3 regions of the Bradyrhizobium sp. 62B genome follow, and region 3 is predicted to be linked to each of the others. Evidence: predicted binding sites of a transcription regulator. Region 3 holds the regulator's gene; each other region holds the start of a gene.

Region 1 (10,600 bases), 1.5 Mb from region 3:
GCCCCTTGTCATCGAAGTTCTGGACGATGCGGCTGAGATAGCCGGGGTCGAGACCCAGCTCGTTTCCGATCTCTTTTGCCGCGAGGTCGTCGCGATGCGCGAGCTCATACAGCACCCGGGCTTCGCTGAGCGAAAACGGGGTCTTGCCAAGATGCTGGTCGAGCACACCGAGCTTGCGGGTATAGAAGCGGTTGAAGGCGCGGACCGCGGCAACGTGGTCGTCGGTACTGTCGATGGACATGGATCACCTCAATACTTGCCATTGTCAAATAATTATTTGACTTTGGCAAGTATCTGCCGGCTTCAGCCGACCATGACGATCCGGCTGCGCAGCATGGTGCGGGACGAACGGCCGAGGCGCCGGAGCAGCTGCGCTTCGGAACGGCGGGCCTGCGGCGGGTAGCCGCCGACCCGGTCGTAATGGTCACGGGCAATCAAAAGCCCTTGATCGCCGAACGGGCCAACCAGCCCCCGTGCCACGGCCGTGAGGATGTCGCGCCATCCGGTATCTGCATAAGGCGAGCGTGCATAGCGGAACACCGCAGCACGATCCCGTCCGCTGGTCGCGACGGCCTGGATGAACTGGGTGGTCTCCTCGATCCAGCCGGTTTCCAGCACGGCCCCTGCGGGCAGGAACATCAACCAGGGCGAACGAGCCTGCAGCGCGCCGGCGGCGAGCGCGGCCCCCGGCGAGGTCCCCTCGAAGCCGACGAAACGGCAGCCTGCAACGTCGGCCACGCGCTCGATGACGCCGTTACGGGTGCCGTCGACCAGAAGCACTTCCCGGACGATGCCGGCGGCGGCTCCGGGCACCAGCGCGGCCAGACTTGCCACCGCCGTCTGCTCGACGCCTTCGGTCGGGATGATGACGCTCAGCATGATTGAGACTTCACTGTCCGCACTTCGGGAGAAGCGTAGTTCATTGTGAGGCTGTCATAAACCGGTAGCATTGCCGAGTGCAACTTTCTGGCGGCGCTTCGGCGTGGATGGTAAACCGCAGCCGGTTATCGGAGCCAAATGTGTCACGGCGACGCCGGCAATATTGTCGAATGTTTCGGCACGAGCTCATTCCAGCGGCATTCACCGTAATTTTACGGCGACGCTGCGCAACGCGGGACAACAACGTCGAAGGCGATGCGCCTTGCGAGAAAGACCCGAGCAGGAAAATGTGTGACGTTGGTGCCGGCGGAGGCCGCATATGAACGCCGATCAACTTCCCGTTGGCACGGCGCCAACATCGCCGAAGCAGGAGGCTGCGCCGAGCTTGCGGATCCGGGCACTGATGCTGGGCGACCGCATCAATGCGTCCGGCCTGGAGATCGGGACGCTGGTCTCGTCCACCCCGGCGGCCTTCCGCGTCCATGCCGGTCTTGCCGTGATCTTCCGCTACGGCGTCGTGGTGCTGATCGGTCTGCTCGCTTCGGAAGAGAAGGTTCTCATCGACAATTTGAAGTCACGCGTGACCGGAGAGCTCAGCCCCTACGAGGAGGAGATCGCGCAGGCGCAGCTCTGCAACGATGAGGCCGCCGAGGCGATCCAGCCGGGCGGACCGATCTGCCTTGCCAAATTCTCCGACGACCGGCTGCTGCTGGTCGCGGATGCGCTCGCCAAGAGCACGTCGCTGGCGCGCGACGAGCGCCGCGTCGCGGCGGTCTTCGACGTGATCGAACCTTTTGCGCGCGAGCTCGCGGAACACGGCCGCACGCCGAGCCGGCGCAGGGCCATTCTGCAACTGATCGGCAACGCATTGCTGGTGCAGCAGCGCGTCGCCGGCCGCGTCGCGATCGCCGAGAAGCCCGACGTGCTCTGGGAGAAGCCCGAGCTCGACCGGCTCTACTCCCGTCTCGAGGACGAGTACGAACTCAAGGAGCGTCTCGACACGCTCGAGCGCAAGCTCACCGCGGTGTCGGAGACCGCCAACGCCCTGACCGACATCATCGACACCCAGCGCTCGCTCCGCCTCGAGATCGCGGTCGTGGTGCTGATCGTGATCGAGGTCGCGATCGGGTGTTTTCAGATATGGTCGGGCACACATTAGTGCAGCGAGAGGGCTGCGCGTGACTGTGCCGACTCCCCTTGTGGGAGAGGGCAGCTAGGGCCGCCGATGGCAATTCACCCCACGAGCACCATCTTGCAGTGCCGTGCGATCGTCAGCTCTTCATTCGTTGGAACGACGAACATTTCGACGTCACTCTCGCCCGCGCTGATCCGCTCGCGCGTCGCGTCATTCGCTGCAGCATCGACGTGCACGCCGAGCCAGCCGATGCGCTCGCAGATCGCGCTGCGAATTTCCCTGGCATGCTCGCCGATGCCGCCGGTGAAGACCAGGCAGTCCAAGCCGCCGAGTGTGGTGGCCATCATCGCGACCTGCTGCGCCGCCCGGAAGACGAACAAATCGACAGCTTCACGCGCGGCGGCCTCGCCGCTCGCCAGCAACGTTCGCATGTCCGCCGAGATGCCGGAGACGCCGAGCAGGCCGGACTCGTGATAGAGCAGGTGCTGGATCTCCTCCGCCGACATCTTCTCGTGCTGTTGCAGATAGAGCAGCACGCCGGGATCGATGGTGCCGCAGCGGGTGCCCATCACGAGGCCGTCGAGCGGCGTCAGTCCCATCGTGGTGTCGATGCTGCGGCCGTGGCGCAACGCGCACAGGCTGGCGCCGTTGCCGAGATGCGCGATGACGGTGCGTTTGGCGATGAGCTCCGGAGCAATCTCGCCAAGGCGTCCCGCGACATATTCGAATGAGAGGCCGTGAAAGCCGTAGCGCCGGACGCCGCGCTGCTCATAGCGCCGTGGAATCGCAAAGCGGCGCGCGGTCGACGCGAGGCCGTGGTGGAAGGCGGTGTCGAAGCAGGCGATCTGCGTCAGCGCAGGCCGGATCGCCGCGAGCGCGCGAACGGGCGTAAGGCACCGCGGCTGGTGCAGCGGTGCCAGCGGCGTCAACGCGTCCAGCTTCGCGGTGACGTCGTCGGTCAGTACGACCGGGCCTGAATAGTCCGACCCGCCATGGACGATCCGGTGACCGACGGCGCGCAGGTTGTGGTTGTCGAACCTCTCCTCGATGACGGCGAGCACGTCGGCGAACAGATCGCCGCCGTCGGCATCCGGCGCCTCTCTCCGTGTCGCGAACAGGTCCTCGCCCGCCGGACTCTTCACGACGAGGCGAGGTTTTGCCTCGTGCTCGTCGAACAGGCCCTTGCAGAGCAGGGCGGGCTCAGCCGCCGCGATGTCGAACAGGCCGAACTTGATGCTCGACGATCCCGAATTGAGGACGAGGACCGTGTCCGACATGGCTAGTCGCCGGCCTCAGTCGGCGTGTTGCCGCCGGAGCTGTTGGGCCAGACCCAGCCCTGGATCTCCGGCATGTCCTCGCCGTGCTCCCGCACATAGCGAGAATGTTCGATCAGCTTGTCGCGGAATTGCTGCTTGGCCTGCGCGGCCTTGGCCGCCAGTCCGGGCACGCGTTCGATCGCCTCGATCGCGAGGTGGTAGCGGTCGAGCTCGTTGAGCACGACCATGTCGAACGGCGTGGTCGTAGTGCCTTCCTCGGCAAAGCCGCGCACATGCATGCCGGCATGGTTGGTGCGGTTGTAGGTCAGCCGATGGATCAGATAGGGATAGCCGTGATAGGCGAAGATGACAGGCTTGTTCGTCGTGAACAGGCTGTCGAAGTCGCGGTCGGACAGGCCGTGCGGATGCTGCTCCTTCGGCTGCAGCGTCATGAGGTCGACGACGTTGACGACGCGGATCTTCAGGTCCGGCAACGCCTTGCGTAAGAGATCGACGGCGGCGAGAGTCTCCAGCGTCGGCACGTCGCCGGCGCAGGCCATCACCACGTCGGGCTCACCCGTTGGCTCTTCCGTCCCCGCCCAGGTCCAGATGCCGATGCCGGCGTCGCAATGCGTGGCGGCGTCCTGCATCGAGAGCCATTGCGGCGCCGGCTGCTTGCCGGCGACGATGACGTTGATGCGGTTGTAGGTGCGCAGGCAGTGGTCGGCGATCCACAGCAGCGTGTTGGCATCGGGCGGGAAGTAGATGCGGACGATATCGGCCTTCTTGTTGGCGACGAGATCGACGAAGCCGGGGTCCTGATGGCTGAAGCCGTTATGGTCCTGGCGCCAGACATGCGAGGTCAGGAGATAATTGAGCGAGGCGATCGGGCGCCGCCATGGCAACTCGCGCGTGACCTTCAGCCACTTGGCATGCTGGTTGAACATGGAATCGACGATGTGGATGAAGGCCTCGTAGCAGGAGAAGAAGCCGTGCCGGCCCGTGAGCAGATAGCCTTCGAGCCAGCCCTGGCAGAGATGCTCGCTCAGCACCTCCATGACGCGGCCGTCCTGCGCCAGATGAACGTCGTAAGGTTCGATCGGCTCCATCCAGACCCGTTCGGTCGCCTCGAACACCGCATCGAGACGATTTGACGCGGTCTCGTCCGGACCCACGATGCGGAAGTTGCGCTCCTTCGCGTTGAGGCGGATGACATCGCGCAGGAATTTGCCGAGCTCGCGCGTCGCTTCGGCCACGACGCCGCCGGGCTGCGGCACCTCGATTGCAAAACGGTGGAAGTCCGGCAGCTTCAGCTCTTTCTTCAGAAGGCCGCCATTGGCATGCGGGTTGGCGCCCATGCGCCTGTTGCCGTCGGGCGCGAGCGCCTGAAGCTCGGGAACGAGGGCGCCGCTCGCGTCGAACAGTTTTTCGGGCTCATAGCTGCGCATCCAGTCTTCGAGCACTTTAAGGTGCGCCGGATTTTCGCGGCAGCCGGCCACGGGCACCTGATGGGCGCGCCAAAAGCCCTCGACCTTCTTGCCGTCGACCTCTTTCGGCCCGGTCCAGCCCTTCGGGCTGCGCAGCACGATCATCGGCCAGCGCGGCCGCTCGACGCTGCCGCGGCCGTCGCGTGCGTGCTGCTGGATCGAACGGATGCTGGCGAGCGCGACGTCGAGCGCGTCCGCCATGGCCTGGTGCATCAATTTGGGATCGTCGCCTTCGACGAACAGCGGCTCGTGTCCGAACCCGCGGAAGAGATCGCGGATTTCAGCATCCGGCATCCGCCCCAGCACGGTCGGATTGGCGATCTTGTAGCCGTTGAGATGCAGGATCGGCAGCACCGCGCCGTCATGGGCAGGATTTATGAACTTGTTGGAGTGCCATGACGCCGCGAGCGGGCCGGTCTCCGCCTCGCCATCGCCGACCACGCAGGCGACGACCAAATCGGGATTGTCCAGCGCCGCGCCATAGGCGTGCACCAATGCGTAGCCGAGCTCGCCGCCTTCGTGGATCGAGCCCGGCGTTTCGGGCGCTGCATGGCTCGGGATGCCGCCGGGGAACGAGAACTGCCTGAACAGCTTGCGCAATCCGTCCGCATCGCGCGCGATCTCGGGATAGATCTCGCTGTAGCTGCCTTCCAGATAGGTGTTGGCGACCATGCCGGGCCCGCCATGGCCGGGGCCACAGACATAGATCACGTTGAGATCGAGCGCGCGGATTACGCGGTTGAGATGGGCATAGATGAAGTTCAGGCCGGGCGTCGTGCCCCAATGGCCGAGCAGGCGCGGCTTGATGTGCTCGGCCCGCAACGGCTCGCGCAGCAGGGGATTGTCGAGCAGGTAGATTTGCCCGACGGAGAGGTAGTTTGCGGCGCGCCAGTAGCGATCGAGGAGATCGAGGTCATTGCTCGCCGTGGCCGATTGTTGTTGACTTGTCATGTTCTTGCCGATTGTTGCCGAGCTGAGCCTCGCGATCGTCACCAACATTGTTCCGGCGCGATCGATCCCTGACCGGCATCAAACGAGATCGTTGCGACAGCCATGTTGCGTGAGGTCAAAGGACCGCGCCCGAAATTTGGGCGGGTTACTTTGCATGGGGTTGTTTTCCGGTTTTTCGTTTGCGTTCTTGATTTGTTCCTTTTGCATGCTATCTTAGCTGCATGAGTCCAGCAGCATCCTCACATGCTCTCAAGCACCCGCCGGTCAAGGCGCCCTCCGAGCCGGCGGGTGCGGACTCTGACTTCCCTGCCGATTTTCCAGAACTTGGCGTCGCCATCGACCGCGCGCGCCGGCGCGGGCGGGGCGCGCAGTCCAATGCCAGCGGCCGCTTTGAGGCCGAGGCGCGCGTCGCGTTCGACGACGGCTGGCAGAGCCTGGAAGAGCTGCCGCCGTTCAAGACCACGGTCGCAATCGACACCTCGCGCAAGGTGATCACCCGCAACGATTCCCCCGATATCGGCTTCGACCGCTCGATCAATCCCTATCGCGGCTGCGAGCACGGCTGTGTCTATTGTTTCGCCCGGCCGACCCACGCCTATCTCGGCTTGTCACCGGGGCTGGACTTCGAATCCAAGCTGTTCGCAAAACCCGAGGCACCTGCGCTGCTCGAGAAGGAGCTCGCCGCCTCCGGCTACGAGCCGCGGATGATCGCGATCGGCACCAACACCGATCCCTACCAGCCGATCGAGCGCGAGAACAAGATCATGCGCGGCATCCTCGAGGTGCTGGAGCGTGCCGGCCATCCCGTCGGCATCGTCACCAAATCGGCGCTGGTGCTGCGCGACATCGATATTCTCCAGCGGATGGCCAAGCGCAACCTCGCCAAGGTCGCGATCTCCGTGACCTCGCTCGATCCGAAACTGGCGCGCACCATGGAGCCGCGCGCCGCGACGCCGCCTAAACGGCTGGAGGCGCTGAAGCAGCTCGCCGACGCCGGCATTCCGACCACCGTGATGGTCGCGCCCGTGATCCCCGCGCTGAACGATTCCGAGATCGAGCGCATTCTCGATGCTGCCGCCCATGCCGGCGTCAAGGAAGCCTCCTATGTGCTGCTGCGGCTGCCGCTGGAGGTGCGCGATCTTTTCCGCGAGTGGCTGATGGCGAATTATCCGGACCGCTATCGCCACGTCTTCACCCTGATCCGCGACATGCGCGGCGGCCGCGACTACGACGCCAAATGGGGCGAGCGGATGAAGGGCACGGGACCGATGGCCTGGACCATCGGCCGCCGCTTCGAAATCGCCTGCGAGCGGCTTGGGCTGAATAAGCGCCGCTCCAAGCTGACGACCGATCACTTTGCGCGGCCGAAGCGGAACGGCGATCAGCTCAGCCTGTTCTGACCCCTGTTTCTTACTTGGAGTGGAAGAGGCGCAGCATGGTCAGGGAACCCAACGTGCCGGTGCCGCGGCTCACCGTCATCACGCTCGGTGTCAGCGACATCCGTGCCAGCATCGCTTTTTACGACGCGCTCGGTTTCTCGCGCCGGCTGAAGGCGACCGGCGAGGCCGTCGCGTTCTACGAGACCGGTGGTCCGGTGCTCGCCTTGTATCGCTGGGACCAGCTCGCGGCCGACGCCGCGCTGCCCGACCAGCCGAGGCCGCAGGCCTTCCGCGGCATGACGCTCGCATGGAACTGTCGGACCCGTGAGGAGGTCGATGCGGTGATGGCCTTCGCGCTCGGCAAGGGCGCGAAGCCGGTGAAGGCCGCGCACGAGACCGATTACGGCGGCTATTCCGGTTATTTCGCCGATCCCGACGGCCATCTTTGGGAGGTCGTGGTCGCCCCCGGCATCGATGTCGGCGACGACAGGCGGGTGCATCTGGCCGAGTAGGGCGGCCTGAATAACGGGAATTGCGCCGGGTTCCCGGTTGCGCAGGCCGGGCCGCTTGCGCACCATCCCGGCCATGATTCGAGACAAGTCCGCGACGAAGCCGGCCAAAGACGCGCCCAAGACGGCTGCTGAAAAGAAGGCCGCTGAGAAGAGGGCTGCTGCAAAGAACGCAGCCCCTGCCAAGGCGGCAAAAGCGGCTGCGGCCAAGACAAATGTCACCACGGCCATTCCCGCCGGCAAGAAGGGTATCATTGCCGTCACCACCCCAAGCTTTCGCCGCGAGCGCGCGCTGATCAAGCGCGGCGTGTGGCCGGTCGCCGGCTGCGACGAGGCCGGCCGCGGGCCGCTGGCGGGGCCGGTGGTGGCGGCTGCCGTGATTCTCGACCCCAACCGCATCCCGCGCGGCATCGACGATTCCAAGCGCCTGACGGCCGAGGAGCGCGAAAAGCTGTTCGACAAGATCTGCGCCACCGCGCAGGTCTCGGTCGCCGTCGCCTCGCCCGCGCGAATCGACCGCGACAACATCCTGCGTGCCTCGCTGTGGGCGCTGAAGCGCGCTGTGGTGGCGCTGCCGGAGGCACCCCGGCACGTCTTCGTCGACGGCCGCGACCGGCTCGACACGCAATGCGACTGCGAGGCCGTGATCGGCGGCGACGGCATCGTGCTGTCGATCGCCGCAGCCTCCATCATCGCCAAGGTCACGCGGGACCGCCTGATGTGCGCGCTGGCACAGGACTGCCCCGGCTATGGCTTCGAGCAGCACAAAGGTTACGGCGTCCCCGAGCACCTCGATGCGCTGAATCGCCTCGGTCCCACCATCCACCACCGCAGCATCTTCGCTCCCGTCGCCGCCGCGCGTGCCAAGCACATGCCGTGGACCGTCGAGCCGGGGCAGGACCTGTTTACGGTGACCGAGGTCGAGGTGCAGGTGGAAGCCAGCGTCGAGATCGACGCATCGGCTGGGCTCTAGGCACCTAACCCAGCCCTCTGTCCATCATTCCCGGGCATCCGCGTTCTCTGGAGCGACAGGAAAGACTGGATGGCCGGGTCATAGGCGAGCGAAGCGACGCCGTCCTTCGGACGGTTAAGCCCGGGCACGACGATCTGTTGTGCGTGTGCCTTTCGCTCCGCGTAAGAACGGGGAGAGGGAGCAGACCGTCGTTGCCACAACGCGTGACGCCCTTTATCAAAACAGACGTGAGCGAATAGGGCCGGCTGGACGGGTTGGCTGCATCTTTCGGGCGTTGCATGCGGTTTACCTCCCTGGTCATCGAGCTCATTCGCGCCCGGCCGCGGCTGATCGTGTGGATCGCCGTGCTGCTGCAGGCTGCGATGTGGCTGTTCGTGGCGCTGGTTTTCTACCGCAGCCCGCCGGGCACGCTGGCGACGCTGCTGGCTTTCGGACGCGAATACCAGGTCGGCACCGACCTCGGACCGCCCCTGCCGGTCTGGCTCGCCGACATCGCCTATCGCGCTGCCGGCGGCCACATGTTCGGCGTCTATGTGCTGGCCCAGCTGTGCGAGATCGCGACGTTCATTGCGCTCTATCATCTGTCCCGCGCCGTGGTCGGCTCGCAGCAGGCGGTGCTCGCCGTGCTCCTGACCATGACTGTGCTCGCCTTCTCCTCGTCGGCGCTCGACTTCGGCCCCCTCGTGCTGGCCCGGCCGCTGTGGGCGCTGCTGCTGCTGCACTCCTGGCAGATCATCGGCCAGCGCCGCGGCAATGCCTGGTTCGCCTGGTCGATCGAGGCCGGTCTGTTGCTGCTGACGACGCCCGCGGCGATCTTCCTGCTGCTGCTGCTCGTCGTATTCGCGGTCTCGACCGCAGGCGGCCGCCGGACGCTGCGCGCGCTCGATCCGCTGTTCGCGCTTGTCGTCGTCGCGGTGCTGGCGCTGCCCTATGCCGTCTGGCTGATGCGCGCCGAGACGCTTGTGATGCCGGCCCTGCCGCAAATCTCGGAGCTGAATGCCCGAGCCCTGCACGCGGCCTGGCTGCTGGGCGGCCTCGTGCTCGGGGCCGCCGCGATTCCGGCGCTCGCCTTCCTCAACACCGGATTGTTCGCCACAAAGGGCGAGGAGCCGCCGATCATCTATCGTCCGCCGGTCGCGCCGCTCGCGCGCAACTTCGTCTATTTCTTCGCGCTGGCGCCGGCGCTCGGCGGGGTGATGATCTCCGGCCTGCTCGGGCTCGATTCCGTCGTCGGTGGTTCCGGGGTCGTATTGATCGTGTCCGGACTCGCCGTGGTGGTCGCGGCCGGCGATCTCATCGCGATGCGCCGTGCGCGAATGTTGCGGACGGTCTGGGCCGCGGCCGTCGTGGCCCCGGCCATCGGCGTCGTGCTGGCCGTCCTGTTGCTGCCCTGGACCGGTGCCAACGAGATTGCGACCTCGATGCCGGCGCGCGCGATCTCGGATTTCTTCGACGACAGCTTCGCCCGCCGCACCAACCATCGCCTGCGCGCCGTTGCCGGAGAGACGCAGCTTGCGAGCCTGATCACGCTGCATTCGGGCCGGCCGCATCTCTTCATCGACGCCGACCCTGCGCGCACGCCATGGATCAATCAGACGAAATTTGCCGAGACCGGGGGCGTCGTGGTCTGGCGCGCCTCCGACACCGCGGGCACGCCGCCGCCCGACATCCTCAAGCGCTTTCCCGGCATCGTGCCGGAAGTGCCGCGCGCCTTCGAATGGCTGGTGACCGGCCGCCAGCAGCTGCTGCGCATCGGCTGGGCCATCGTGCGGCCGAAGGGAACGTAGCGTAGGTCTGTGCCTCGGCTCTGAGGAGCGCCACTGCGTGACGCACCGCGTCCGGGACACGAGAGAGCTGGCTACCTACCCCGCCAGCACCTTCGCGATCGCGCGCAGATCCTGCCAGGCCAGCCTTTTGTACGACGGCGAGCGCAGCAGATAGGCCGGATGGAACGTCGGCAGCGCGCGGATGGTGCGCTGGCCGGTCTCGTAGTCGAACCAGCGCCCGCGGGTGCGCATGATGCCCTCGCGC
Region 2 (10,600 bases), 3.1 Mb from region 3:
CACGCCTGCGAGGCCTGCACCGTCCACACCGTATAGGCGGGCATGCCGAGCCCCTTGCTCTGCACCCAGACCAGCGCAAAGTTCGCGCGCGAGGCGCGCTTGGTGATGTCGCCTTCGTCGAGCACGGCCACCTTCTTGCCGAGGCGGCCGAGGCCCCAGGCAATGGCGGAGCCGAGCAATCCGCCGCCGACGACGGCGACGTCATAGTCTCCTGACATGGGTTTCTCCTATCGCCCGGTGTCGCCGCCCTTGCCGGCGAGCACGCGGTCGAGCCCGTAGAAGCGGTCGAGCAGAATGAGGGCGGTCATGGTTCTTTTGCTGGGCCGAGGCGGCCGAAGGGGCCGCGATGAGCGCTGCGATGCTGACCGCGGTCAGAAGGCGAAAAGTTGTCATGTGGACCGATCTCCATACCGGAATGAGGTGACGTGCCGACAAATCTCCGGCTGGGGCGCCTTCCGCATTTCCTTCCGCGCAAATCCCTCTCGGATCAGGGCTCCGGCCCCTGTTCGGCGGGTCTGGCGCGATTTGGAGGTCAAAACCCCTCCAATCTGCCGAAAAAGCGGGCTGGCTCCAGCTCTGATGAAAAAGATCGCAGACCTTTACTTCCATCGTCCAATGAATAATGGCACCCTCTGCATGCCGAAATGTTATGATTGGATGACGAGATGGCGCGGATCAATTCACGGCAGGTCGAGGCCTTCCGCGCGATGATGCTGACCGGCAGCGTCACGGAGGCTGCGAAGCTGATGGTGGTGACGCAGCCGGCGGTGAGCCGGTTGCTGCGCGACCTCCAGGCCCTGCTGAAGATGGAGCTGTTCGAGCGGCGCGGCACTGGCCTGGTGCCGACCGCGGCGGCGATGGCGCTCTATACCGAGGTCGAGCGCTCCTTCGTCGGTCTCGAACGCATCACCGCCGCCGCCGAGGAGATTCGCGGCCGCCGCACCGGCTCGCTGCGCATCGCCGCGCTGCCGGCGCTGGCGAACGGCTATTTGCCGCGCCTCGCAGGGCACTTCCTGCAGGAGCGGCCGAACCTCAACCTCGCGTTCTTCGGCGTGATCTCGCCAATCGTGGTCGACTGGGTCCTGAACAACCAATGCGACATCGGCTTTGCCGAGGTGCCGATTGCCCATTCCGGCCTGCCAAGCCTGCGACTGCCGGCGCCTGCGCGCGTCGCGGTGCTGCCGACGGGCCATCGCCTCGCGGAGAAGGAAGTCCTGGAGCCCAGCGATTTCGAAGGCGAGACCTTCATCTCGCTGTCGGCGGGATCATCGAGCCGGCATCTCGTCGACCAGGTCTTCAATCGCCATGAAGTCCGCCGCGTGCTCAGGGTCGAGACCACCTTGTCGGAGATCATGTGCGGCATGGTGTCGTCAGGGCTCGGCGTTGCGATCTGCGACCCCTTCACCGCGCGGGAATTTTCCACCCGCGGCGTCGTCGCGCGTCGCTTCCTGCCGCGCATCGACTTCGAATTCTCCGCCGTCTTCCCGGCGCAGCGCAGCCCGTCGCCGGTGGCGCTGGATCTCGTCGAGACCATGCGCAAGGCGCTCGAGGAGTTCGAGGACCAGACGGCAAGCCAGCTTGCAGGCGGTTGACGTGGACGCCATTGGTGCAGTGTTATAGCTACGCAACCGAAGCAGGGCACATGGCACGCATCACCATCATCGAGACCGGCCTCGTTCCCAAGGAATATCGCGAGCGTCACGGCTCGTTTCCCGACATGTTCGAGCGCATGGTCCGCGCCGAGGATCCGGCGGCCACGGTAGACGTCGTCAGCATCCCGAATGGCGACGCGCTTCCCGATCCGGGCAAGCTCGACGCCGTCCTGATCACCGGGGCCGCTGCCGGCGTCTATGACGGCCTCGACTGGATCGCGCCGCTGGAAGATTTCGTGCGCACGGCCTACGCCAACAAGACGCCGATGGTCGGCGTCTGTTTCGGTCATCAGTTGATCGCGCAGGCGCTCGGCGGCACCGTGCGCAAGTCGGACAAAGGCTGGGGCATCGGCCGGCACGTCTATCAGGTGCTGCCGGAGAACGGCGTCGTCGACGGCGACGCGGTCGCCATCGCCGCCTCGCATCAGGACCAGGTGATCGAGCCCCCGGACGATGCGCTGACGATTCTGTCGTCGGAGTTCACCCCGCATGCCGGCCTGCTCTACGCCAACGGCACGACGCTGACCGTGCAGCCGCATCCGGAGTTCGACGTGGCCTTTGCGCAAGTGTGCTGCGATCTGCGCGACGGCAAGGCACCGGATGCGGTGGTCGCAACAGCAAGGGCGTCGCTGGCGGAGCCGATGGACAGTGCGAAACTGGGTGGGGCGATTGCGCGGTTCTTGGCGCGGCGCGCGGCGCCCTAGGCGCGGCACTCGCGAACTTCAGAACGGGTCCGTCCCCAACCCCGCCACGTCCGCCGGCCGCGGCCCTGGCGCCGCCCAGTGAAAGCGGCGATCTTTCTCGGCGATCATGATATCGTTGATCGACGCTTCGCGCCGCTTCATCAGGCCCTGCGCATCGAACTCCCATTGCTCGTTACCGTAGGAGCGATACCACTGGCCGCTTGCATCGTGCCATTCGTACTGGAAGCGCACGGCGATGCGGTTCTCGTCGAAGGCCCAGAGGTCCTTGATGAGGCGATAGTCGTGCTCCTTCTCCCATTTGCGCGTGAGGAAGGCGACGATCGCCTCGCGGCCCTGAAAGACCTCGGAGCGATTGCGCCAGCGGCTGTCCTCGGTATAGGCCAGCGAGACACGCACCGGATCGCGTGAATTCCAGGCGTCCTCCGCCATGCGCGCCTTCTGCGCGGCGGTCTCACGGGTGAAGGGCGGAAGCGGCGGACGCGACATGGTGGCCTCATCGGTTTGGCGGGAGCGGCAATCTACGCCTGCATGCCGCGGAGTCGAGAGGCCATCCCCTATCGAGCGATCAGGAAATCACATCGGCCTTCATCAGCGTGCGGATCGATTTGGGGATCGGCTGGGCGCGTCCCCCGCTGATGAAGGCGACGCGGACCTCGGCTTTCACCAGCACGTTTTCACCGCGCCGCACCTCCTGCGCGAGCACGATGGAGGCGCCCTTCACCGCAACCGGCCAGGTCACGACGTCGAGCACATCGTCCATCCGCGCAGGCTTGAGAAAATCCAGATGCATCGAGCGCACCACGAAGGCGAAGCCCGTGCCTTCCGTCTCCGCCTGCTCGAACAGAGCCTGCTGCTCGGCGCCCATCAAGCGCAAATGATTGGTGCGTCCACGCTCCATGTAGCGCAGATAATTGGCGTGGTAGACGATGCCGGAAAAATCCGTGTCCTCGTAATAGACGCGCACCTGCATGTGGTGGCGGCCGTCGCGGATCTCGCCGTCGAGATGGGCAGTCACGTCGCGAGCCTCTTTGCTTGTCGATATCAGCCCGTTTTGCGCAAAAACCGCCGCCCGCGCAAGCGGGTCAGGACACAACCGACATAGCTCGCCCCAGCGTCACCTCGACGATCTCGGGCGGCACGCCGACGCGGACCGGCATGATGCTGCAGCCGAGGCCGCCGGAGACGATGAGATCGCATTTCAGGCGGAAATGGCCATAGGCGAGCCGCATACCGTTCTTGGGCGAGACGGCCGGCGACCAGCCGAGCAGGCGGACCTGGCCGCCATGGGTATGGCCGGACAGTTGCAACGCGACGCGCGCAGGTACCAGCGGTGCAATGTTGGGCTCGTGCGCGAGCAGGATGATTGGCGCATCGTCGGTGACTTTCGCCAGCGTGCCCGCGAGATCGTCGGCGCCGAAGCGCCCGGTGCTGCGAAAGCGCCGCGCCGGCAGGAAGGCCAGCTGATCGCCGAGCCCGGCGAGCCAGAACGGGCGGCCGTCCTTGGAAAGGCGCACGACATCGTTCTCGTAGACGGGGATGCCGGCCGCCTCCAGCGCCCGATGCGCGATGGTCGGCCCGTGTCCCGCCCGCTGCACGGTCTTGTCGTCCCAATAATCGTGATTGCCCATCACGGCATGGACGCCGAGCGGCGCCTTCAGGCCGGCCAGCACCCTCGCCCATTCGCGCGACGGAATGAAGCGCGTGACGTGATGGAGGCCGGCGACATAGTCGCCGAGCAACACGATGAGATCGGGTTTCAACGCGTTGGTGCGTTCGACGATGCCCTCGATCCGTTCCAGCGACATCCAGGGATTGCAGGCATGGATGTCGGCGATGGCGGCGATCTTCAACGAAAGATCCGCCGGCCATTGCCGCGGCTTGGGATGATAGCGGGTGACGCGGAGCCGCAGCACCGGCTCGATGCCGACGCCGTAGGCGGCGGTCGAGACGCTGAGGGCGGACAGCCCGCCGATGGAACGGATGAAATGACGGCGCGTGATCATGAAAACCCGATCGGAATGCGCTCTTTTGATGCGGTCCGAATGGAGCGGAATTGGGGTGCGCTCGTGCAGATCGTCTGCACGAGATCACCAGAAGTTCATGAAAGGAGCGCGCCGTTTGCGCAGATCAGTCGTCGCTCTCGTCGGTGCCGAACAGGCCGAACTGTGCCGCCGCATCGCGCGAGGGCTCGGCGATGCCGAGATGGCGGAAGGCGTGCGAGGTGAGCAGGCGGCCGCGCGGGGTGCGCTGGAGGTAGCCGCACTGGATCAGATACGGCTCGATGATGTCCTCGATCGCATCGCGCGGCTCGGACAATGCCGCGGCCATGGTCTCGACGCCGACCGGTCCGCCGCCATAGTTCATCGCGATGGTGGTGAGATAGCGGCGATCCATGGCGTCGAGACCCGCAGCGTCGACCTCGAGCGCGCTCAGCGCGTGATCGGCGATCTTGCGATCGATCTTGTCGGCATCGGCAGCGGAAGCAAAATCGCGCACGCGACGGAGCAGGCGCCCGGCGATGCGCGGCGTGCCGCGGGCGCGGCGCGCGATCTCGTTGGCGCCGTCAGCGCTCATGCCGACATTGAGCACGCGCGCGCCGCGGCTGACGATGCTTTCCAATTCCTCGATGGTGTAGAAATTCAGGCGGACCGGAATGCCGAAGCGATCGCGCAAGGGATTGGTGAGCAGGCCTGCGCGCGTCGTGGCGCCGACCAGCGTGAATTTCGACAGCTCGATCTTCACCGAGCGCGCTGCCGGACCTTCGCCGATGATGAGGTCGAGCTGAAAGTCCTCCATCGCGGGATAGAGCACCTCTTCCACCGCCGGGCTGAGGCGATGGATCTCGTCGATGAACAGCACGTCGCGCTCTTCGAGATTGGTCAGCAGCGCGGCGAGGTCGCCGGCTTTGGCGATGACAGGTCCCGAAGTGGCGCGAAAGCCGACGCCGAGCTCCTTCGCCACGATCTGCGCCAGTGTGGTCTTGCCGAGGCCGGGCGGGCCGACGAACAGCACGTGATCGAGCGCCTCGCCGCGCTTGCGCGCAGCCTCGATGAAGATCGAGAGATTCTTGCGCGCCTGCTGCTGGCCGACGAAATCGGACAGCGATTGCGGACGCAGCGCGGTGTCGCCGACATCGTCGCTGCGGCGCTCGGGCGAAACCATGCGGCTGGCCTTGGGATCGCTCACTTCGCGAGCTCCTTCAGGCCAAGGCGAATGAGCTGCGCCGTCTCGGCATTCTCACCGGCGCTGCGCGAGGCAGATGCAATCGCAGCGGCCGCCTGCGGCTGGCCATAGCCGAGATTGACCAGCGCGGAGATCGCATCCGCGACCGGGCGTGGGGCTCGTTGATCGTCGACCGCGCCTGCGAGATGCACCACCGCGGGATCGACATTGGCGAAGGCCGGCGCCTTGTCCTTCAATTCGGTGACGATGCGCTCGGCGACCTTGGGGCCGACGCCGGGCGTGCGCGCCACCGCCGCCTTGTCGCGGAGCGCGATCGCATTGGCGAGATCGGAAGGCGCCAGCGTGCCGAGCACGGCGAGCGCGACCTTGGCGCCGACGCCCTGCACGGTCTGCAGCAGACGAAACCATTCGCGCTCCTGATCGGTGCGGAAGCCGAACAGTTTGATTTGATCCTCGCGGACATAGGTCTCGATCGACAGCACGGCGGCTTCGCCCGGCGAGGGCAGATGCTGCAAGGTGCGCGAGGAGCAATGCACCTGATAGCCGACACCGCCGACGTCGAGGATGACGAAGTCTTCGCCGTAGGAATCGATCAGGCCCTTGAGCTTGCCGATCATAGGCTCGCCACCTTCAGCCGGAGCGCGGTGCTCTGGCGGTGATGGGCATGGGTGATGGCGATGGCGAGCGCATCGGCGGCGTCTGCCGACGGCGGATCGGCCTTGGGCAGAAGGATCTTCAGCATCATCGCGATCTGGGCCTTCTCGGCGTGACCGGCGCCGACGACGGTTTTCTTGACCTGGTTGGGCGCGTATTCGGCGACAGAGATGCCGAACATTGCGGGCGCCAGCATGGCGACGCCGCGAGCCTGGCCGAGCTTCAGCGTCGCAACGCCGTCCTTGTTGACGAAGGTCTGCTCGACCGCGGCTTCCATCGGCTGGTGGTTCGAAAGCACGGCCGCCAGCCCTTCATGGATCGCGAGCAGCCGGCTCGCCAGCGGCAGGTCGTTCGGCGGTTCCACCGAGCCGCAAGCCACATAGATCAGGCGGTTGCCGTCAGCCTCGATCACGCCCCAGCCGGTGCGGCGCAGGCCGGGGTCGATGCCGATGATGCGGACGGGTTGGCGAATCGGGAGCGCGGTCATGGGCCAGTGATAGCGGCTGGCCGATGAGAGCGAAACAGAAACAGAACAGAAGTAACAGGGGAAGTGGCCCGCGCCCCGGGCGCGACGCAGCGCGAAGCGGTGCGGCGCTGAACCGGGGCCCATATCGGCACCGATGCCTGCGGGACGATGGGTCCCTGTGTATCGAAATTCTGTCATGGTGGAGTGGGCGGGAAGCCGTTGGGTCCTTGGCGCTTGACGCCGTGAGCCGGCTCGGTCTCCCGCCCGTTCCATCTATCAACCTGAACAGTTGCACGAGGCTGCGCCAACAGACCTCGCATCACAGGGACAGGCACCATGATCATACGCCCTCGTTACGTCGGAATCGACGTCTCCAAACGATATCTCGATATCTTCGATGAGAGCCTGGGCGTGCCGGAGCGCATCGCCAACGCGCCGCAGGCCATCACACAGATCGCGGCGCGTTGGCGATGCGATGTGCTGGTCGTCTTTGAAGCCACGGGCGTCTATGACCTTGAGCTTCGTGAGGCGCTCAGCCAGGCCGGCATCCGCTTTGCCCGGATCAACCCGGCCCGGGCCCGGGACTTTGCGCGCGCCAGCGGCCAGCTCGCCAAGACCGACCCGATCGATGCCCGGATGCTGGCGAGCTTTGCCCGGGCCATGCAGCCTGCCGCTGAGCAGGCTGCCAATCCTGCCCGCAATGCCCTGGCGGGGCTTGCAAAACGGCGGGATCAACTGGTTCTCATGCGTGCCCAGGAGAAGAACAGGCGCAGCGAGGCCGAGGACCGCGCCATGGCCGATCGCATCGGTCGGCTCATTGAAGTCCTCGACAATGAGATCGCCGAAATCGAGGCCGATATTAGCGCGCTGATCAAGACTGAGCCGGAGGTCTCCGATGATGCGCAGTTGATGCGGTCACTTCCCGGCGTGGGCCCCGTAACCTGCATGCAGCTGATCGCGCAGATGCCGGAACTCGGAAAAGTGGGACCGAAGCAGGTGGCCGCGCTCGCCGGCCTGGCTCCCTTCAACGTCGACAGCGGCGCTTACCGCGGCAAGCGGAAGATCGTCGGGGGCCGAAAGCGCGTCCGCGATGCCCTCTACATGGCCGCTCTCAATGCGGTCCGCCGGGCCGATCCATTCAAGGCCTTCTACGCTCGACTGCGACAGGCCGGTAAACCTGCCAAGCTCGCTCTCATTGCCGTTGCCAGGAAGCTGTTGACGGTCCTCAACGCCATCATGCGCGATCGAAAGCCGTACCTGTACACCAGACCAACATAACAGTTGCCGGCTCTGCGCAGCAGCGTTTCACGCCGCGGCGCGTCCGGGACACGAGCAGCCTCAGCCGCCCATCTTCGCGACAAGCGCGTCCGACACCTCGAAATTGGCGTAGACCTGCTGGACGTCGTCGTGCTCGTTGAGCAGATCCATCAGCTTCAAGAGCTTCTCGCCGGTCTCGTCATCGACTGCGACCGTATTCTGCGGCTTCCAGATCAGCGCGGCCTTGCGCGGCTCTCCGAATTTGGCTTCCAGCGCCTTGGCGACGTCGCGATAGCCTTCGGTCGAGGCGTAGATCTCGTGACCGCCTTCGCCGGAAACGACGTCGTCGGCGCCGGCCTCGATCGCGGCATCCAGCACGGCGTCGTCGGAGGCGACGCTGCGGTCGTATTCGATGATGCCGGTGCGGTCGAACATGAAGGACACCGAGCCGGTTTCGCCGAGATTGCCGCCCGACTTGGTGAAGAAGGAGCGGATGTCGGAGGCGGCGCGGTTGCGGTTGTCGGTCAGCGCCTCGACGATGACGGCGACGCCGCCGGGGCCGTAGCCCTCGTAACGGATCTCTTCATAGTTTTCGCCCTCGTTACCGAGCGCCTTCTTGACGGCACGCTCGATATTGTCCTTCGGCATGTTCTCCTGGCGCGCCGCGATGATAGCCGCACGCAGGCGCGGGTTCATGGCCGGGTCGGGCGTGCCGAGCTTGGCTGCGACGGTGATTTCCCGCGCCAGCTTGCCGAACAGCTTCGACTTCTGCGCATCCTGCCGCCCCTTGCGGTGCATGATGTTCTTGAATTGGGAATGTCCGGCCATGCGTGGTCTCTTGGAAAATCGTCAGCCAAAGGTGAGCGTGGGAAGCGCGGCCTTATAGGCCGCCACCCCACCGGAATCAAAGGGATCTGGGCCTCTGAGGTAGCACTGTAAAGGTAACCCCCGTAATGGACGGTGCCTAGAGGTGAGGCACCGTTAACCCTGATTTCATTCCGGACTGCGAAAATAGCGCCCGACCTTATCCCGACGAGAGAGAGCTGATGGCGTTCGGACTATTTCGGAAGCGCCTGCCGGACCAGGCCGCGCCTGCGGCCGCCCCGGCGGCTCCGCAGCCGGCGGCCCATTCCGAGCCCGCTGCCGTGGCCGAAACTGATTCGGCACGGGAAATCCTGGAGCTTTTGGAACTCGAGCTCGGCGCCATGATCCGCCAGCTCGAACGCGCCGCCAATTCCGTGGCCGGCGGCGCCGAAGCGACCGCGGCGACGCTTGCCGCCATCCGCGACCGCACCGATGCCCTGACCGGCCGCACCAACGCCGCGCAATCGACCGCATCCACCTTCGCCCATGCCGCCGACAAGTTCACCCAATCCGCCCTGGGTATCGGGGCGCAGGTTCGCGAGGCCGGCAAGCTCGCCGACGAGGCCAGCGCCGCGGCACAGGAAGCCCGCGCCAATGTCGATCGCCTGCGCGAATCCTCAGCCGCCATCGGCAACGTCGTCAATCTGATCGCGCAGATCGCGCGGCAGACGACGCTGCTCGCGCTCAACTCGACGATCGAGGCCGCGCGCGCGGGCGCTGCAGGAAAAGGCTTCGCGGTCGTCGCCACCGAGGTCAAGGCCCTCGCGGTGCAGACGCAAGGCGCGACCGAAGAGATCACCAAGAAGATCGACGCATTGCAGCGCGACGCCGCCGGCTCCGCCGATGCCGTGCACCGCATCTCGCAGGCGATCGAGGCGATCCGCCCGGTGTTCGAGACCGTTAACGGCGCGGTCGCCGAACAGAACGCCACCACCAGCGAAGTCTCCGGCAATGCCGCGAGCGCCTCGGAGTTCATCGTCTCGGTCGGCGAGAGCGCGGCCGAGATCGATGCCGCGACGAAGGCTGCCGAGAGCCATGGCGAGAATGTCGCCAGTGCCGGCAAAGCCGTCACCACCTTCGCGCAAAAGCTGAAGTCGCGCTGCGCCGTGCTGCTGCGCCAGAGCGAGCACGACGATCGCCGCAAGACCGAACGGCTGCCCTGCCATCTCAAGCTCGAGAGCGCGCGCGGCGTGATGCCGGTCTATGAGATCTCGATGGACGGCGTGCTGATCGGCGGCGCTGACGCTGGCCGGCTCGCACCGCAAGCTATGATCGAAGGCACGCTCGAAGACGTCGGCGCCTGCCGGCTGCGCGTGATCGAGCAGTCCAAGGCCGGCGCCCGCGCACAGTTCGCCAGCCCCAATGCCGAGCTCCGCGAAAAGATCGAGGACAAGCTCTGGTCGATCCACGAGGAGAACACCGAGTTCGTCACCCGCGCCATGGAGGCGGGCAACGCGCTGACCAATATCTTTGAGCAGGCGGTGGCACGCGGCGAGGTCAAGATCGACGACCTCTTCGACACCGACTATGCCGAGATCGCCGGGACCAATCCGCAGCAATACCGCACGAAATATCTCGACTGGGCCGACCGGGCCCTGCCGCCATTCCAGGAAGCCTTTCTGGCGAAGGACCAGCGCATGGCCTTCTGCGCCATGGTCGACCGCAACGGCTTCCTGCCGGTGCACAACAAGATCTATTCGCATCCGCAGCGGCCGGGCGACGTTGCCTGGAACACGGCCAACAGCCGCAACCGCCGGATATTCAACGATCCGGCGGGGTTGGCTGCCGCGCGCAACCTGCGATCGTACCTGGTCCAAAGC
Region 3 (10,600 bases):
ACTCCTCCACCACGGAGATCACGCAGGATAGATCATCCCGCGCGCTGCTTTGCCTCGCGCCTGCGGTCGGCTAGAACTCTCGCCGCCCCATTGAACGATGTGCGAGCAGGAGTTTTGCCCGTGGCCCTGATGCCGGTTTCCGACGCCCTTGCCGCGGTGCTGGCAGGTGCAGAGCCGCTGCCTGAACAGATGGTTGCACTCGACGAGGCCTATCACCGCGTGCTGGCACATGATGTCGCGGCGCGGCGCACGCAGCCGCCGCAAGCCATGTCGGCGATGGACGGCTATGCGGTGCGCGCGGCCGACGCAGCAGCGATCGATTCCCGGCTGACGGTGATTGGCGAGGTCGCCGCCGGCCGTCCTTTCGCGAGAGCGGTCGGCGCCGGCGAAGCCGTGCGGATCTTCACCGGCGGCGTCGTTCCCGACGGTGCGGACGCGGTCGTGATCCAGGAGGACACCGTCGCGGACGGCAACAGCGTCACGATCAAGGAAGCCGCGATCACCGGACGGCACATCCGCCCGGCCGGCGTCGACTTCCGTGAGGGTGACGTCCTCCTCCGCAAGGGCACGCGTCTGACCGAGCGCGATCTCGCGCTCGCTGCCGGAATGAATTACCCGCAGCTCGCCGTCTGCCGCCGTCCCAAGGTCGCGATCCTCGCCACCGGTGACGAACTGGTGATGCCGGGCTCAGCGCCCGGGCACGGCCAGATCGTCTATTCCAACGGCTATGCCCTGCACGCGCTCGCCCGCAGCGAGGGCGCCGACACCGTCGACCTCGGCGTCGCCGCCGACACGCTGGAGGCCACCACATCAGGCATCCGCCGCGCTCGCGAGAGCGGTGCCGATATCCTAATCACGACCGGCGGCGCGTCGGTCGGCGACCACGACCTGGTCCAGCAGGCACTCAGGGGCGAAGGCATCGCGATGGCGTTCTGGAAGATCGCCATGCGGCCGGGCAAGCCAATGATGCACGGGCGGCTCGGCGCCATGCGCGTGATCGGCCTGCCCGGCAATCCCGTGTCGTCCTATGTGTGCGCCTTCCTGTTCATGGTGCCGCTGATTCGCGCCTTGTCAGGCCGCTCGGTGATTCATCATCGTCGCGAACGTGCCGTGCTCGCCTGCGATCTCGGTGCCAACGACCAGCGCGAGGATTACTTGCGCGCGCGCCTCGAGCTGCGCGACGACGGCACGCTGGTCGCGCTTCCCGTCAGCCATCAGGATTCCTCTCTGCTTGCGAATCTTGCTGCGGCACAGGTACTTCTCGTGCGCCCACCCTTCGCGCCGAAGGCCGAGGCCGGAAGCCCCTGCGAGGTGCTGCGGCTCCCCGTCTGAGTGCACGGCCACACGCATTCCGCGAACCGCGCTTCGTTCACGGTAAATTAAGCAGTTGCGGAACATGTATCGAACATATAGTGTCCGTTCATGATTTGTTTCGAGGATGTAGCGGCTTATCGCTGAACTCATCGTCTCGGAATCGAACGACATCAACCGGGGGACTTTGGTCGAGATGTTAACGCGCAAACAATACGAGCTTCTGCGGTTCATCAGCGAGCGTTTGAAGGAAAGCGGCGTGCCGCCCTCCTTCGACGAGATGAAGGATGCGCTCGACCTGCGCTCGAAGTCGGGCATCCACCGCCTGATCACCGCGCTCGAGGAGCGCGGCTTCATCCGCCGGCTGCCCAACCGCGCCCGCGCCATCGAAGTGATCAAGCTGCCGGAGCTCCAGGCTGCCGCCGGCGCCCGGCGCGGCTTCACGCCGAGCGTCATCGAGGGCAATCTCGGCAAGATCCGCGCGAGCTCCAGCCCGCCCGTGGACGAGGGCGAGCGGCCCGTTGCGGTGCCCGTGATGGGCCGGATCGCGGCCGGCACGCCAATCGAGGCATTGCAGACCCGCAGTCACACCATCAGCGTGCCGCCCGACATGCTCGGCTCGGGCGAGCATTACGCTCTCGAGGTGCGCGGTGATTCCATGGTCGAGGCCGGTATCCTCGACGGCGACATGGCGCTGATCCAGCGCAACGAGAGCGCCGACACCGGCGACATCGTGGTGGCGCTGATCGACGACGAGGAGGCTACGCTCAAGCGCTTCCGCCGCCGCGGCGCGTCGATCGCGCTCGAGCCTGCCAATGCCGCCTATGAGGTGCGTATCCTGCCGCCGAACCGGGTGAAGATTCAGGGCAAGCTGATTGGGCTTTACCGGAAGTACTGAGTCCGGAAGAACTCAGTCCGAAAGTAGTTTTGGCGCCTGCGTGCGCCTTCGGTCGGCGTCGCCGATCTGAGATTGGAGCGGATGAATGTCCGCTCCGGCTGGATGATCATTCTGGTTCTGCACAGATTATCTGGCCCCTCCTCCACGGCCATCTTCGGCGGACCGCAGCGACATCGCGTCTGGGCGTTTCGGGTTCGGAAGACCAGATCGTTTGGGTGCAGCGGTCGCGGCATCGGGGCACGGGGCCGTTGCTGCGCCATCGGATTGCCATGTCCGCAACACCCAATTGCGCAGCGCCGCGATCGCGCCGGCAATGCGAAGTGTCGCTTTTGCAGTCGCTGACAGGCGCCGGCGTAATGCACCTCAGCCAGCTTTGTTCCTGGCGAATTCGGGAAAGTTAAAGTGATCGCGGGGTGCGGATCCCAGCCGCAGATTTGCCTACAACCAAGCACAGCGTTGGTGTTTAAACTCTGACAGAGGCCTGTGCCTCCAAGAGAGGCGCGGGTCGCTATCTTCACATGAGGAGCACCCGATGTGTGACTATAGCCTGCATGCCGTCGCGACGCGCCCCGCAGAAGTCGGCGAGACGATCGTCACGACAACCTTCCGCGGCACCTCGACGCGCGGCTTCGCATCCGAAGCCGACCTCTCCGTTGCGGTCTGCCTGCTGCCGGGAACGGAGCTCGCCTTCGCAGACAACGTCCGTTACGACAACCGCTGGATCTGGACGCGCACCGTCAACTCCCGCGTCGGCAAGTTCGGCAAGATCGATCCGCACATTCCCGATCGCCATCACGACGCGATCGAATTCCCTGATGGCAAATACGTGCTGGTGACTCAGCTCGTCGAAGGCCAGCGCGCAACCGTGCTGCAATTGCCCGTGACCCAACCGGTCGGCGAGCGCGAGCACAAGCCTGAGATCATCGCCGATAGCCGTTCGCCCGTCACACCGCTGCCGCTGGGCTGACAGAGGCTCAGTCCTCCGCCTGAAGATCGGCCTCCGACGGGGTCGCATCCTTGGCGCGCGGAGCCGCCGCCCTCGGCATGAGGGCTCCTTCGAAATCTCCCTCGCCGGCGGCCGCCGGCGACCAGGGACGGCTCGTGCCCCTCGCCCTCACCGCCTGAACTGCAAATCCGTCGCCACGCCGTGTCAACGCCAGCGCGCCCTGGCGAACGAGCCGCTGCCGATCCACCATCATCGCCGCGCAATCGGGCGGTGCGGGCCGTGACGTCACGACCAGTGCGGCACGGCTGCAATCGTCCGCGAGCGCATCGATGCGCGAGGCCAACGCAACCAGGCGCCCGTCGGCAAGCGGCGTGGCGCAGCCGGCCTCGTCGCACGACACCCCCTCGGCCAGCGCGCTGCTGCCGGCATCGCGCGGATCGGCGTCGGCCGCCAGCCACTCCTTCAGCATGAAATTGTCCTTGCCCGTCCTGATCAGGTGCAGGCGCCCGTCCCCGCCCCGCACCGCGACGCTGGCGCCGTCCCCGGCGATCAGGATATCGGGCTGCCGCACCGACAGGCCCCACGCGATGGACGTCAGCAGCACCACGGCACCGCACCAGCGCAAGGGCGTGCGCAACAGGCCCATCACGATGATGCCGAGGCTCGCGGCGATCAGCGGCGCGATCCCAAACGCCGGGATGCGGCCGACCGCGCCCGGCAAGGCCGCGACCCAGCGCGAGACCGCGACCATCCAGTCGATGCCGAGGCCCATCAGCCACCAGAAGACGCCATCGAGCCCGAAAGGCGCGGCCAGCAATCCCAACAGCCCCGCCGGCATCACCAGTGCCGAGACCACCGGCATCGCACCGAGATTGGCGAGCACGCCATAGGGCGTGACACGATGGAAGTGGAAGGCGGCATAGGGCGTGGTCGCAAGCCCCGCGATCAGCGAGGCCAGGAACAGCATCGCGATCTCGCGGCCGCCCCACAGCGCGACGCGCGCGGTGGCCGAATGATCGGGCGAGGCCAGCAGGTTCGGCATGCCGATCTGCACCAGCGCCACCAGCCCGAGCGTTGCCGCAAACGACATCTGGAAGCTCGGATGCACCAGCGCCTCCGGCGCGACCGCAAGCACGATCAGCGCCGCCACCGCCAGCGTGCGGAAGGTGATGGCGCGGCGATCGACCATCACCGCGATCAGCACCACCGCCGTCATGAAGAACGACCGTTGGGTTGCGACCTCGGCGCCCGAGAGCAGCAGATAGAACGCAGCCGCGACGAATGCTGCAGCCGCCGACCATTTCTTGATGGCGAAGCCGGCCGCCAGGCCCGGGATCAACGCCAGCAGCGCGCGCACCGCGAAGAAGACGACGCCGGCGACCACCGCCATGTGATAGCCGGAGATCGAGAGAACGTGTCCTAGCCCGGAGATGAACATCGCATCGTTGACAGGGGCGGAAATCGCATCGCGCCGCCCGGTGAGCAGTGCAGTTGCGATCGCGCGGTTGTCGCCCTCGAGCGTTGCGCGGATGCGGGCGTCGATCGCATCGCGCAGGCCCTGCATGAAGGCGGCATAGCGCAGCCGCAGGCCGCCCGCATCAGGCGGGATTGCAGCCGTAATTGCGCCCATCACGAAGCCGGAGGCGCCGATGCCCTGGAAGAACATGTCGCGTGAAAAGTCGTAGCTGCCGGGGCGGACCGGCGTGAGCGGCGGCATCAGCCGCGCCTTCAATTGAACGAAGCTGCCGACCTCGGGCGCGGTGCCCTTGCGCACGGAGAGGCGGACGCGGTCGAGCTTGACGTCGCTGCGCTGCGCCTCCATCGCGGTGACACGCAGCACGAAGCGATCGGTGCGCTCGCGGATGTCGCGCGTCTCGACGAAGCCCGACAGCGACACCGAATAGAGTGGTTTTGCGAGTACGGTGTGGGCAATGCGCGCGGTCTTCCAGGTCGCCACGGCAAAGCCCGCCGCGACCGCTGCGATCATGATCGCCGGCGCGAACAGCCGGCTCCGCCGCAACAGGGCCGCGCCGAGCAGCAGCGCGATCGCCGTCGCGGCGACAATCCACAGCACCGGCTCATGATCGGCGGAAAAATAGAGCGCGATGCCGCCGCCGAAGGCGACCGGCACCCACGGCAGCAAGCGCCCGGGGCCGGCCTCGGCCCGAGCCCATCCGCGGATTGTTTCGACGATCGCGGGCCAGATGCCAAAGCCCGCCGGAACGAAGCCGCCGGCGGGCGCAGCGCGGCCGACCGGCCACGTCCCGACAATACCTTGGGACCGTACTGGCCGGCCCGGCTCCGCCATCTTCCCTGCACCCTACGCGACGCGATTGCCGCCAAGGCTACCGGAACGTGCGGTCGGGCGAATAGCGGTACAAATCAGGAACGCGAGAGGGCGTCCCCTACTTTTCCTCTTCCATGGTCACGGCCACCGATGCCTTGGCCGACAGCCGCACCTTGTTGCCTTCGACATCGGCAACGAGGCCCTTGTCGATGAAATGATGATGGCCCTTGTGGCTGCCCTCACCGCTGTCCTTCTTGGTCAGCTTGATGCGGTTGCCTTCGACCTTGTCGACCGTGCCGATGTGAACGCCGTCGGCGCCGATGACTTCCATATGCTCTGCGATGTTCTGCATGGTGAGTTCCTTGTTGAACCCACCCAACGCACAGAAACGACGTTCGTTCTGGCCCTCGGGAATGACGATGCCGTGTACGATGGCCGTCAGATCAGCGGCGCCTGCGACGAGGCGTGGTGATTGACGATCTTCCAGTCGCCGTCCTCGCGGATGATGACCCAGCTCATCTTGACGACGAGATCATCCCGCTCGCCGGCGAGGTCGAACGAGATTGTCGCGGCCATGTTGATCAGATCGGGGCCGGCTTGCGCTGCGTTCACATCGGAGAACACGGCACTTGGCCTCCGCCAGCGCGGCAGGCCGTTGAAATAGTCGGCGACGCCGGCCCTGCCCCGATAGAGTTTCGGGTTGGAGCCGAAGAAGAACGCGTTCTTCGAATACAGCGACGAGAGCGCGGCCGCATCGAGGCTGGCGAAGCCGGCGCACCATTTCGCGATGATGGCGGAAACGATGGCGTCGGCTTCACTGCTCATGCCTCAATCCTCATCCTTTCGCGACTTCCTTCGCGAACGTGTCGCGCAGGCCGATGGTGCGCGAGAATACCGGCTTTCCGGGCGTCGAGTCCTTGTCGCGGACGAAATAGCCCTGGCGCTCGAACTGCATCGGCTCGGTCGCATTGCTCTCTGCCACCGATGCCTCGATCCGCGCGTCGGGCAGGATCTCCAGCGAGTTCGGATTGAGATCGGCCGCGAAGTTCGAAGCGTCGGGGCTCGGATTGGCGAACAGCTGGTTGTAGATGCGGATTTCAGCCGGCACCGACGTTGCCGCGGGCAGCCAGTGCATCGTCGCCTTGACCTTGCGGCCGTCGGGCGCGTTGCCGCCCTTGGTCGCGGGGTCGTAGGTGCAGCGCAGCTCCACCACCTCGCCCTTGTCGTTCTTGATCACGCCGGTGCACTTGACGAAATAGGCGTAGCGCAGCCGCACCTCGTTGCCCGGCGACAGGCGGAAGAACTTCTTCGGCGGGTTCTCCATGAAGTCGTCCTGCTCGATATAGAGCTCGCGGCCGAACGTGATTTTCCGCGTGCCGGCGCTGGGATCATCGGGGTGATTGATCGCCTCGAGCTCCTCGGTCTGCCCTTCCGGATAGTTCTCGATCACCACTTTCAGTGGCCGTAGCACGCCCATGCGCCGCTGCGACGTGCGGTTCAGCTCCTCGCGGATGCAGAACTCCAGCATGCCGACATCGACGACGCTGTTGGCCTTGGCAACGCCGATGCGCTTGACGAATTCGCGCAGCGCGGCCGGCGGCACGCCGCGGCGGCGCATGCCCGCCATGGTCGGCATGCGCGGATCGTCCCAGCCCGCGACATGGCCGTCGCGGACGAGCTGGGTCAGCACGCGCTTGGACAGCAGCGTGTAGGTCAGGTTCAGCCGCGCGAACTCGTACTGGTGCGGCTTCGACGGCACCGGCAGCTTCTCGATGAACCAGTCGTAGAGCGGCCGGTGGTCCTCGAACTCCAGCGTGCAGATCGAGTGCGTGATGCCTTCGATGGCGTCAGACTGACCGTGCGCGTAATCGTAGCTCGGATAGATGTGCCACTTGGTGCCGGTGCGCGGATGGTGCGCGTGCAGGATGCGGTACAGCACGGGATCGCGCAGATTGATGTTGCCCGCGGCCATGTCGATCTTGGCCCGCAGCACGCGCGCGCCGTTCGGGAATTCGCCCGCCTTCATGCGGCGGAACAGGTCGAGATTCTCGTCCACGCTGCGGTCGCGGAACGGCGAGTTCTTGCCTGGCTCGGTCAGAGTGCCGCGAGAGACGCGGATCTCCTCCTGGGTCTGGTCGTCGACATAGGCGAGCCCGTCGCGGATCAGCTGCTCGGCCCATTCGTACAGGCGGTCGAAATAGTCCGAGGCGAAGAACAGGTTCTTGCCCCAGTCGAAGCCGAGCCAGCGCACGTCGGCCTGGATGGAATCGATATATTCCTGCTCTTCCTTGACCGGATTGGTGTCGTCGAAACGCAGATGGCAGCGGCCCGGAAACTCCTGGGCGATGCCGAAGTTGAGCGCGATCGACTTGGCGTGACCGATATGCAAGTAGCCGTTCGGCTCCGGCGGGAACCGGGTCACGATCTCGCTGTACTTACCCTGATCGAGGTCGGCCTGAATGATGTCACGAATGAAATCGCGCCCAACCTCAGCTGCCACCGGTTCTGTCATTACGATAATCCTGTCGGGAAATCAGCGGTCCTTCTGCCAAATTCGGGAGGCTGAGCCAAGAGCTTAAGCACAGCCGCGAGCAAGGCCCGGCAGGTCCGCCGACGGGCTTTAGTTATGTCCCGGTCCTGCTATATACCACCGCCTCCAATGCATAGGCCCTGCCAAGAATGACCGATTCCGTCGTCACCCGCTTCGCCCCCTCGCCGACCGGCTTCCTCCATATCGGCGGCGCCCGCACGGCGCTGTTCAATTGGCTCTATGCCAAGAAGCACGGCGGCAAGATGCTGCTGCGGATCGAGGACACCGACCGGGAGCGCTCCACCGAGGCTGCGATTGGCGCCATCCTCGACGGTCTCAAATGGCTAGAGCTCGGCTGGGATGGCGACGTTATCTACCAGTTCAGCCGCGCCGCGCGTCACCGCGAGGTCGCCGAGCAGCTGCTCGCCGACGGCAAGGCCTATCGCTGTTACGCCACCGCGGAGGAGCTCGCCGCCATGCGCGAGAAGGCGCGCGCCGAGGGGCGCACCCGCCTCTATGACGGCATGTGGCGCGACCGCGATCCCGCGACCGCCCCGAGCGACGTGAAGCCGACCATCCGCCTGCGCGCGCCGCAGACCGGCGAGACCGTGATCGAGGACCAGGTTCAGGGCCGCGTGGTCTGGCAGAACGAGAACCTCGACGACCTCGTCCTGCTGCGCGGCGATGGCAACCCGACCTACATGCTCGCGGTGGTGGTCGACGACCACGACATGGGCGTCACCCATGTGATCCGCGGCGACGACCATCTGATCAACGCCGCCCGCCAGAAGCAGATCTACGATGCGATGGGCTGGACGCTGCCGAACATGTCCCACATCCCCCTCATCCATGGTCCGGACGGCTCAAAGCTCTCGAAGCGCCACGGCGCGCTCGGGGTCGATGCCTACCGCGCCATGGGATACCTCCCGGCGGCGCTGCGCAATTACCTCGTCCGGCTCGGCTGGAGCCATGGCGATCAGGAGATCTTCTCGACCGAGGAGATGATCGCCGCTTTCGACCTCGGCAGCGTCGGCCGCGCCGCCGCGCGCTTCGATTTCGCCAAGCTGGAAAACCTCAACGGCCACTACATCCGCCACGCCGACGATCAATCGCTCGTGAAGATGTTCGAGGACGTGCTCGACCATCTCGTGCCCAGCCGCAACGAGCTTAAGGCCAAGTTAAACGACACCACGCGCGCGCAGCTCGTGAAGGCCATGCCGGCCCTGAAGGAGCGCGCCAAGACGCTGATCGAGCTGATCGACGGCGCCTATTTCATCTTCGCCGACCGGCCGCTGGAGCTCGATCCCAAGGCGCAGGCGCTGCTGACGCCGGAGAACCGCAAGCTGATCGGCCAGCTTCATTCCGCGCTGGAGAAAGTCGAGACGTGGAGTGGCGCCAGCACTGAAGCCGCGTTGCGCGCGTTTGCCGAGGAAAATAGTCTCAAGCTCGGCGCGGTCGCCCAGCCCTTGCGGGCGGCGCTGACCGGACGGACGACGTCGCCTGGTATATTTGAGGTTTTGGACGTCCTGGGACGGCAGGAAAGCCTCGCCCGGCTTAAGGACCAGTCTACGACGTAAGTCGACCATGCGTGCGGCGATCTTGCAGCGCACATAGCAATAATATACCCATCTCCCCCGTACCTTCTGGAACATCCGGCGTGCCCCCCATGATCGTCTTAGGGGGCTCCGGCTCCGGCCCGTTTCACCATACATCGGGGACCTCTGATGGACGCAAAACCAAGCCCAAAGACCGCTACGCTGACGGTCGGAAACAAGAACTACGATCTCCCGATCCACAGCGGCAGCGTCGGGCCTGATGTCATCGATATCGGCAAGCTGTACGGCCAGTCGGGCCTGTTCACCTACGATCCCGGCTTCACCTCGACCGCGAGCTGCCAGTCCAAGATCACCTATATCGACGGCGACGCGGGCGTGCTGGAATACCGCGGCTACCCCATCGAACAGCTCGCCGAGAACGGTGACTTCCTCGAGACCTGCTATCTCCTGCTGTACGGGAACCTGCCGACCGCCGCGCAGAAGAAGGATTTCGACGACCGCGTGACCCGTCACACGATGGTTCACGAGCAGATGGCCCGCTTCTTCCAGGGCTTCCGCCGCGACGCCCATCCGATGGCCGTGATGGTGGCTTCCGTCGGCGCGCTCGCCGCGTTCTATCACGACTCCACCGACATCAACGATCCGAAGCAGCGCATGATCGCTTCCATGCGCATGATCGCGAAGATCCCGACGCTGGCGGCGATGGCCTACAAGTACACGGTCGGCCAACCCTTCGTGTACCCGAAGAACTCGCTCACCTTCGCCGAGAACTTCCTCAACATGTGCTTCGCCGTGCCGTGCGAGGACTACAAGATCAACCCGGTGCTCGCTGACGCGCTGGACAAGATCTTCATCCTGCACGCCGACCACGAGCAGAATGCCTCGACCTCGACGGTGCGCATCGCCGGCTCGTCCGGTGCCAACCCGTTCGCCTGCATCGCCGCCGGCATCGCCTGCCTGTGGGGTCCGGCGCATGGCGGCGCCAACGAAGCCGCGCTCGCGATGCTCGCCGAGATCGGCACTGTGGACAAAATTCCCGAATTCATCGCCAAGGTGAAGGACAAGAACTCCG

What was found. Region 3 encodes LexA, which represses DNA repair genes until DNA is damaged. Its sites were predicted from a motif close to TGTTCNNNNTGTGTTCNG; they were not measured.
Region 1: a site for LexA is predicted at 5,891-5,908, ahead of ML401_RS08865 (PA0069 family radical SAM protein). Genes of this name have one in related genera too.
Region 2: a site for LexA is predicted at 6,711-6,728, ahead of ruvC (crossover junction endodeoxyribonuclease RuvC). Genes of this name have one in related genera too.

The regions. Positions count from the first base shown of each region.
Region 1 is NZ_CP092841.2:1,872,924-1,883,523, forward strand. Features, by position in the region: gene ML401_RS08840 (helix-turn-helix domain-containing GNAT family N-acetyltransferase) at 1-241, opposite strand, end outside; gene ML401_RS08845 (glycosyl transferase) at 304-879, opposite strand; gene ML401_RS08850 (RMD1 family protein) at 1,199-2,038, shown strand; gene ML401_RS08855 (acetate/propionate family kinase) at 2,113-3,291, opposite strand; gene ML401_RS08860 (phosphoketolase) at 3,294-5,708, opposite strand; gene ML401_RS08865 (PA0069 family radical SAM protein) at 5,930-7,108, shown strand; gene ML401_RS08870 (VOC family protein) at 7,144-7,599, shown strand; gene ML401_RS08875 (ribonuclease HII) at 7,673-8,569, shown strand; gene ML401_RS08880 (glycosyltransferase family 39 protein) at 8,848-10,356, shown strand; gene ML401_RS08885 (uracil-DNA glycosylase family protein) at 10,432-10,600, opposite strand, start outside.
Region 2 is NZ_CP092841.2:6,453,339-6,463,938, forward strand. Features, by position in the region: gene ML401_RS30935 (FAD-binding oxidoreductase) at 1-218, opposite strand, end outside; partial or broken gene ML401_RS30940 (ABC transporter permease) at 228-311, opposite strand; gene ML401_RS30945 (LysR substrate-binding domain-containing protein) at 666-1,592, shown strand; gene ML401_RS30950 (type 1 glutamine amidotransferase) at 1,643-2,356, shown strand; gene ML401_RS30955 (nuclear transport factor 2 family protein) at 2,375-2,842, opposite strand; gene ybgC (tol-pal system-associated acyl-CoA thioesterase) at 2,922-3,326, opposite strand; gene ML401_RS30965 (metallophosphoesterase) at 3,439-4,359, opposite strand; gene ruvB (Holliday junction branch migration DNA helicase RuvB) at 4,484-5,518, opposite strand; gene ruvA (Holliday junction branch migration protein RuvA) at 5,539-6,156, opposite strand; gene ruvC (crossover junction endodeoxyribonuclease RuvC) at 6,153-6,680, opposite strand; gene ML401_RS30985 (IS110 family transposase) at 7,071-7,937, shown strand; gene ML401_RS30990 (YebC/PmpR family DNA-binding transcriptional regulator) at 7,998-8,744, opposite strand; gene ML401_RS30995 (methyl-accepting chemotaxis protein) at 8,963-10,600, shown strand, end outside.
Region 3 is NZ_CP092841.2:3,387,205-3,397,804, reverse strand. Features, by position in the region: gene glp (gephyrin-like molybdotransferase Glp) at 121-1,332, shown strand; gene lexA (transcriptional repressor LexA) at 1,508-2,209, shown strand; gene ML401_RS15865 (hypothetical protein) at 2,742-3,176, shown strand; gene ML401_RS15860 (ComEC/Rec2 family competence protein) at 3,184-5,463, opposite strand; gene ML401_RS15855 (DUF2171 domain-containing protein) at 5,561-5,794, opposite strand; gene ML401_RS15850 (nuclear transport factor 2 family protein) at 5,881-6,267, opposite strand; gene ML401_RS15845 (glutamine--tRNA ligase/YqeY domain fusion protein) at 6,278-7,954, opposite strand; gene gltX (glutamate--tRNA ligase) at 8,122-9,549, shown strand; gene gltA (citrate synthase) at 9,697-10,600, shown strand, end outside.